DNA from 2 places in the Nocardia sp. PE-7 genome. Region 1 is predicted to be linked to the other one. Evidence: riboswitches for the same ligand, from Rfam matches in the RefSeq annotation. Region 1 holds a riboswitch; the other holds the start of a gene.

Region 1 (3,451 bases):
AGGGCGTCGAGCCAGCCTTCCCGCCGCAGGTCGGCGAACACTGTCCGGAAGCGGGGGGAATCGTAGGCCAGGTCGGCGAGGCCGAGCAGCAGCGGATCGGCGTCGACGCCGACAACGGAAGCGGCGGGGAACCGGTCGAGGAGGCGCTGCGACAGCGTTCCCGGGCCGACCCCCAGATCGACGATCAACAGGTCCTCGCGGCCACCCAGTTCGTGCACCACATCGCCGATGACCTCGAATCGCTGCTCACGGTCGGGCATGTAGTGCTCCTGCTGGCGGTCCCAGCGTTCGATCCAATACCGCGCTCGCGCGGCGTCGAGTCCGGTCATCGCGCGCTCACCTCGTCGAATCGGGCCCAGCCGTGCGAGTTCGGCACCGCCGCGGGCAGTCGCTCGAAGCGATCGCCCGCGGCGCTGTTCCACGCGGTGTTGCCGAAGAATACGAATCCACCCCGGTCGTAGAGGATTTCGTGCATCGTGCGGTAGATCGCCGCCCGCCCTTCCTCGGTGGGGGTCGACTGCGCCTTGACATACAGTGCGTCGAATTCGGCATCGGACCACTTCGTCCGATTCTGTGGCGATCCGGTGAGCAGGCGCGACGCGAAATGGTTCGGAACGGGCAATGGCCCGGACTGACCCATCGTGAGGTGACCGGTGTTGAGCGCGTCGGTGTAATAGGTGTCCTTCGATCCGAGCACGACATTGACCTTCACCCCGCAGCGGCTCGCGTGCTCGGCGAAAAGTCGTGCCGACTCGACGAATCCATGCGCGACCGGCGCGGTGAAGAGGTCGAACGAGAGCTCACGCACCCCGGCGCGACGCAGCAACCGGCCCACCTCGTCGGGATCGAAGCTGTGCTGCGGCAGGTCGGCGTAGTACTGGAACCCCTTGCCGAATACATCGTTGGCGATCTCGCCGTTGCCCTCGAGCGCCACCTTGACCAACTCGTCGCGATCGAGCATCCGCATCACCGCGCGGCGCACATCAGGATTGTCGAACGGGGCGCGGTCGGTCTTCATGGCGAAGAAGTAGATGCCGCTGTTGGGGGTGGCCGCGAGCGTCACGCCGCGTCGTCCCTGCAGGGTCCGTGCCGCCGACGGCGTGAGGTTGTCGGCGTAGTCGATCTCGCCGCTCTGCACCGCCGCGAGCCGGGCGTCGGACTCCGCGCTGACGATGCGAAGTCGACGAATCGACGGGGCGCCGTCCCAGTAGCGATCGTTGGCGGTTGCTACGAATTCCTTTCCAGCCGTGAAGGAGTCGAAAACGAACGGACCCGTGCCCACCGGCCGCTCGAAGTCGGTCGCCCCATTCGGCACGATCTTCGTCCCGTAGGCCGACAGTGCGATCAGGAACTCGAAAGAGGGCTCCTTCAGCACGATCTCCACCGTGCGCGCATCGATGGCGCGGCTCTGGGCGAGGTCGACCTTGTCGAGCGACGAGGCGGCGATGAACGGGCGACGCTGCGGCGGGCCGAGCACCCGCGCGAAGGTGTAGAGGACGTCGTCGGCGCCGAAGGCTTTTCCGTTGTGCCAGGCGGCATCTCGCAGGGAGATGCGCCACCGGGTCCCGTCGGCGTTCGGCTCGGCCGCCGTCGCGAGGCGGGGAATCGGCGTCATCGTCTCGTCGATCTCGAACAATCCGTCATAGACCGATTTCATCCGGGCTTCGTCGATGAACAGCGTGTTCACGCCGGGATCGATGCCCTCGCCGGCGCCCGAGCCCTGGAAGGCGGCAGTGAAGGTGTCGACCGAGTTCCCGGACGGCGTCGACCGGTTGCACCCGGCGAGGACGGTGCCCGCGGCGAGTGCGCCACCGAGCAGGAATGTGCGGCGTCGCAGGTTCGGTGGCTGCATGAAGGCTCCTATCGCGTTGGCTCTCACGCGACGAAGACATGCGGAAACAAGCCACGACCGGTGTGGCTCGGTTCGGCGCATCGATCAATACCCACGTGATCACGACCGTTTCAACAGTTCATCCGCAGGTATCTGGCTTCGGCTCGCGGACGAGCCTCACAGTTGCGGGACAGCCCCGGACTCACACCGGTCTTCCCTACGGACAGGCGATATCCTACGCACACCGGTGAAAACCGGTGTCGGTACGGACCCGTGGACGCGCCCGTCGGGCGCCGTCACCGGTCACCGCCATTCGGCTCGCGGGAACTCGGACCGGGGGTTGCATAATGACGGGGTGCATTCTGGTGATGGTCTGTTCGATCGACGCCTGTCCGACCGCGCGCGTGAAGTGATCCGCCAAGGTGCCGAGATCGCGCTGAACGCGCCGGAGGAGTGGCTCGACGAGCTCTACGACGCCACGCTGCTCAAGACCAGCCTGCGCGCCATCGCCGGGGATCCGTTGCTGGCCGAGGCAGTGCGGCGCGTCAATCGTGCGAACCTGCTGCACTGGGCATCGGCCAACGTGGCCGATCCGGGGATGCCGGTGCCGATCAACCTCGGCGCCGACCAGATCGCCATCGTGCGCGACCTGGTCCGCCGCGGCTTGAACGAGGCCGCTCTCCAGGCCTATCGCGTCGGTCAAGACGTTGCCTGGCGGCGGTGGATGTCCATCATCTTCATCCTGACGACCGAGCCGTTCGAGCTCCAGGAGGTCTTCGAGGTTTCCGCCGCGTCGATAGCCGACTTCGTCGACGGCACCGTCGAGGCGATCACCGAGGTCATCGACGACGAGCGTGACGAGCTGGCCCGCGGTTCGTATGCCGAACGGCGGGAGATGATCTCGCTCATCCTCGAAGGCGAACCGATCAATGTCGAGCGTGCTTCGATCAGGCTCGGCTACCGGCTCGATACGACCCATACCGCGGCCATCGCCTGGAGTGGCATTCCCGGTGCCGAACTGGAGGAACCGCATCGGGTGACCAGGGCACTCGCGCAGGCCACCGGTGCGGCGACGGCACTGAGTCTGCTCGCCAGCGCGGCCACCCTGTGGGTGTGGGTGCCGGGCCCGACGCCTCCCGATCTCGCGATCCTGACCGAGGCGATGGACCATATTCCCGGGGTGCGAATCGCCATCGGCTCGACCGGTCGAAACGTCGCGGGTTTCCGGACGAGTCACCTCGACGCTCAGGCCGCGCACCGGATCCTCGCTCGCCCACACAGCACGCGGCGTCTGGTCACCTTCGGTGAAGTGCAGCTGACTTCGCTGATCACCGAAAACGGCGCTCAGGCGGACCGTTTCATCAAGTACACCCTCGGCGAGCTGGAACATGCCGACAGCGAACTGCGCGAATCGGTGCTCGTCTACCTCAACGAGCAATGCAACGCCACGCGCGCCGCGGCCCGCCTGTTCACCCACCGGAACACGATTCTGCGCAGGCTCGCCCGCGCGGACGAGTTGTTGCCTCGACCCCTGGCGGACAACAGCGTGCACGTCGCGGTCGCGCTGGACGCGCTGTACTGGCGACAGAGCACGCCACAGCCGATGTGAGCTCGCCACGG
Region 2 (3,451 bases), 1.2 Mb from region 1:
GCACGCAGCGGCAGCAGTTCGCGCAGGGCGGGCTCGTCGACCTGGATGATCCGCGTGCCCTGAGCTTCCAGGTCGACGGTCTCGTCCCGGATGGCGAGCGCGACCTGGCGGGCCGACTCACCCAGCGGCTGGTCGTCGCGGACGAACGACCACGCCAGGATGGTCACCGGGCCGGTGAGCATGCCCTTGACCGGCTTGGTGGTCAACGACTGGGCGTACCCGATCCAGGACAGCGTCATCGCCTCGGGCCGGGTCACATCGCCGAACAGGATCGGCGGGCGCACGCAGCGAGTTCCGTAGGACTGCACCCAGCCCGCGTCGGTGACGGCGAAACCGTCCAGCAGTTCGGCGAAGTACTGCACCATGTCGTTGCGTTCGGGTTCGCCGTGCACCAGTACGTCGAGACCGAGTTTTTCCTGCAGGGTGATCACATCGGCGATCTCGGCCCGCATCCGCCCGACGTACTCGGCCTGGTCGATCTCGCCCTTGCGCAGCGCGGCGCGGGCCAGCCGGATGGCGGAGGTCTGCGGGTAGGAGCCGATGGTGGTGGTCGGCAGCGCCGGCAGGTCGAGGTGATCGCGCTGCAGGGTGCGACGCTCGTCGGCGGGGGAGCGGGTCAGGTCGTGCTCGTCGAGTTCGGCCAATCGGGCCCGGACCTGCTCGTTGTGCAGTCGCGGGTCGGTCCGGCGTGAGTCGGCGGCGGCGCGGGCCGCGGCCAGGTCGTCGGCGACGGTGTCGACACCCGCGGTGAGCGCGGTGGCCAGCACGCGCACCTCGTCGACCTTCTCGGCGCCGAAGGCCAGCCACGAGCGCAGCCGCTCGTCCAGTCCGGTCTCGGGGGCCAGCGAATACGGCACGTGCAGCAGCGAGCACGAACTCGACACCGCCACCGAATCGGCGCTGCCGAGCAGCGTGCCCAGGGTGCCGAGAACGGCGTCGAGGTCGGCGCGCCAGATATTGCGGCCGTCGACCACGCCTGCCACCAGCAACTTACGAGCCAGGGCAGGCAGCGCGGCGACCGCCGCGATATCGGCGCCCGCGGTGAAATCGAGAGCGACACCCTCGATCTCGGTCTCGGCCAACACCGCCAGGGCGGCGTCGGGGTGCCCGAAGTAGGTGGCGACCAGGATCGCGGGCCGGTTCTGTGCGGCCGACAGCGCGCTGTAGGTCTGGCCGACCAGGGCGATCTCCGCCTCGGTCAGGTCGGTGACCAGCACCGGCTCATCGATCTGTACCCACTGCGCGCCCGCGTCCGCCAGCTGGGCCAGCAGGTCGAGGTAGAGCGGCACCAGCTCGGGCAGACGCTCGAGCGCGGCACCACCGGTGGCCTTGGCCAGCTTCAGGAAGGTGATCGGACCGATCACCACCGGACGTGCGGGGACGCCGAGCTCGATCGCTTCGTCGAGTTCGGTCAGCAGCTTGCCGGGATGCAGTGAGAAGGTGGTGGCCGCGTCGATTTCGGGCACCAGGTAGTGGTAGTTGGTGTCGAACCACTTGGTCATCTCCAGCGGAGCGACCGTGTCGGTGCCGCGCGCGGCCGCGAAATAGCGGTCGAGCGGATCGGCGATGGTGGCGACGCGCGGCGGCAGAGCGCCGAGCAGTTCTGCGGTGTCGAGCATCTGGTCGTAGTAGGAGAAGGTGCCCACCGGCACCGAATCGAGTTCCGCCGCGGCCAATTCGGTGAGCTGGGCTCGACGGAGCTGACGGCCGACCGCGTGCAGGTGCGCGGCATCGGCGCGGCCCGCCCAGTAGGACTCGGTGGCGCGCTTGAGTTCCCGGTTCGGGCCCACTCGCGGTAGGCCGAGAACCGTTGCGGTGAAAGGGGTGTGCGAAACAGTCACGGAGATTCTCCAGTGTCGTGCAGGGAGAGCCGTCGCCTTTTCGCGGGCGCACGCCACAGGACCGGACACGTCGCGAAAGATACGACAGTCGGCATCGGTGGTCCGCGCGCCCGATCCACGAGGCGGTGGCCGCCGGATACGGCGTATCCGGCACAGTCGGCAGGTCTTCGGACTCGCGGGCACCGGTCGTGTGATCGACCGACCTACTGGCCGTCGCTTCCCAGGCATGATGCCCAGTGCTGTTGACGGCGGTCGTTCCCGCTCACCGCTGCGGGACAGTCCCGGATTCTCACCGGGTTCCCTCTCACCCGGTGCGGAACATGATCCGCACCCGGGTTTCGACGCCTACGCGGGAGGTCGGGGCTCCGACTCTTCCACCGCGCGGGCGAACCAGCTGCGCCCTCAGCATAGGCCCTCGACGGGGGCGCGGGACACCGCCCCGTCGCGAACAGGGCCGTGACCTGCGGTTGCGCCGAGGTCCACCACGCGCACCGCGGGCGGCTCCACGCGGTGAGATGTGACGGCCTGATGAACGCAACTTCGCAGGTGGGCGGGTGTGCGGTGTGAAGATTGCTGCGAAGCCACCTTGCGTGTCCGACCGCGCCTCACGGCCGGGTACCGTAGGCCAATGTTCTCGAAAGTCTTGGTCGCAAATCGTGGTGAGATCGCTATCCGTGCCTTCCGCGCGGCCTACGAACTCGGCATCGGAACGGTCGCGGTATTCCCGTACGAGGATCGCAATTCGGTGCATCGCCTCAAGGCGGCCGAGTCCTACCAGATCGGCGAAGAGGGCCACCCGGTTCGCGCGTATCTGTCGATCGAGGCGATCGTCGAGGCCGCCAAGAGCGCGGGCGCCGACGCGATCTACCCCGGCTACGGCTTCCTGTCGGAGAACCCCGACCTCGCCGCGGCCTGTGCCGCCGAGGGCATCACGTTCATCGGCCCCACCGCCGAGATCCTCGAGATGGCGGGCAACAAGGCCACGGCCATCGAAGCGGCCAAGGCGGCCGGTCTGCCGACGCTGAAGTCCAGCGCGCCCTCGGCCGATATCGACGAATTGCTCACTGCCTCAGCCGAACTCGAATACCCGATCTTCGTCAAGGCCGTCGCCGGTGGTGGTGGTCGTGGCATGCGCCGGGTCGCCACGCCGGAGCTCTTGCGTGAGTCGATCGAAGCGGCGTCGCGGGAAGCGGAGTCGGCGTTCGGTGATCCGACGGTGTTCCTCGAACAGGCGGTGGTGAATCCGCGCCACATCGAGGTACAGATCCTGGCCGACCAGCACGGCAATGTGATGCACCTGTTCGAGCGCGACTGTTCGCTGCAGCGTCGCCACCAGAAGGTGATCGAGCTCGCGCCCGCTCCGAACCTGTCGCCCGAACTGCGCGAACGTATCTGCGCCGACGCGGTGGCCTTCGCCCGCCAGATCGGCTACATCAACGCGGGGACTGTGGAGTTCCTGCTGGACGAGCGTGGCAACCACGTGTTCATCGAGATGAACCCGCGCATCCAGGTGGAGCACACGGTCACCGAGGAGATCACCGACGTCGACCTGGTGCAGTCGCAGCTGCGGATCGCGGCGGGGGAATCCCTGGCTGACCTGGGTCTGAGCC

The links. A riboswitch is a leader RNA that binds a small molecule or an ion and turns the genes downstream of it on or off. The one in region 1 is predicted to bind cobalamin.
Region 2: it holds a riboswitch for cobalamin, as region 1 does, so the genes downstream of both, metE (5-methyltetrahydropteroyltriglutamate--homocysteine S-methyltransferase) here and QX204_RS17495 (ABC transporter substrate-binding protein) in region 1, are expected to answer to the same signal.

Annotation. Positions count from the first base shown of each region.
Region 1 covers NZ_CP129614.1:3,691,987-3,695,437, reverse strand. The annotation lists gene QX204_RS17500 (class I SAM-dependent methyltransferase) at 1-329, opposite strand, end outside; gene QX204_RS17495 (ABC transporter substrate-binding protein) at 326-1,852, opposite strand; cobalamin riboswitch at 1,958-2,089, opposite strand; gene QX204_RS17490 (PucR family transcriptional regulator) at 2,187-3,440, shown strand.
Region 2 covers NZ_CP129614.1:4,880,966-4,884,416, reverse strand. The annotation lists gene metE (5-methyltetrahydropteroyltriglutamate--homocysteine S-methyltransferase) at 1-1,841, opposite strand, end outside; cobalamin riboswitch at 1,982-2,179, opposite strand; gene QX204_RS23025 (pyruvate carboxylase) at 2,470-3,451, shown strand, end outside.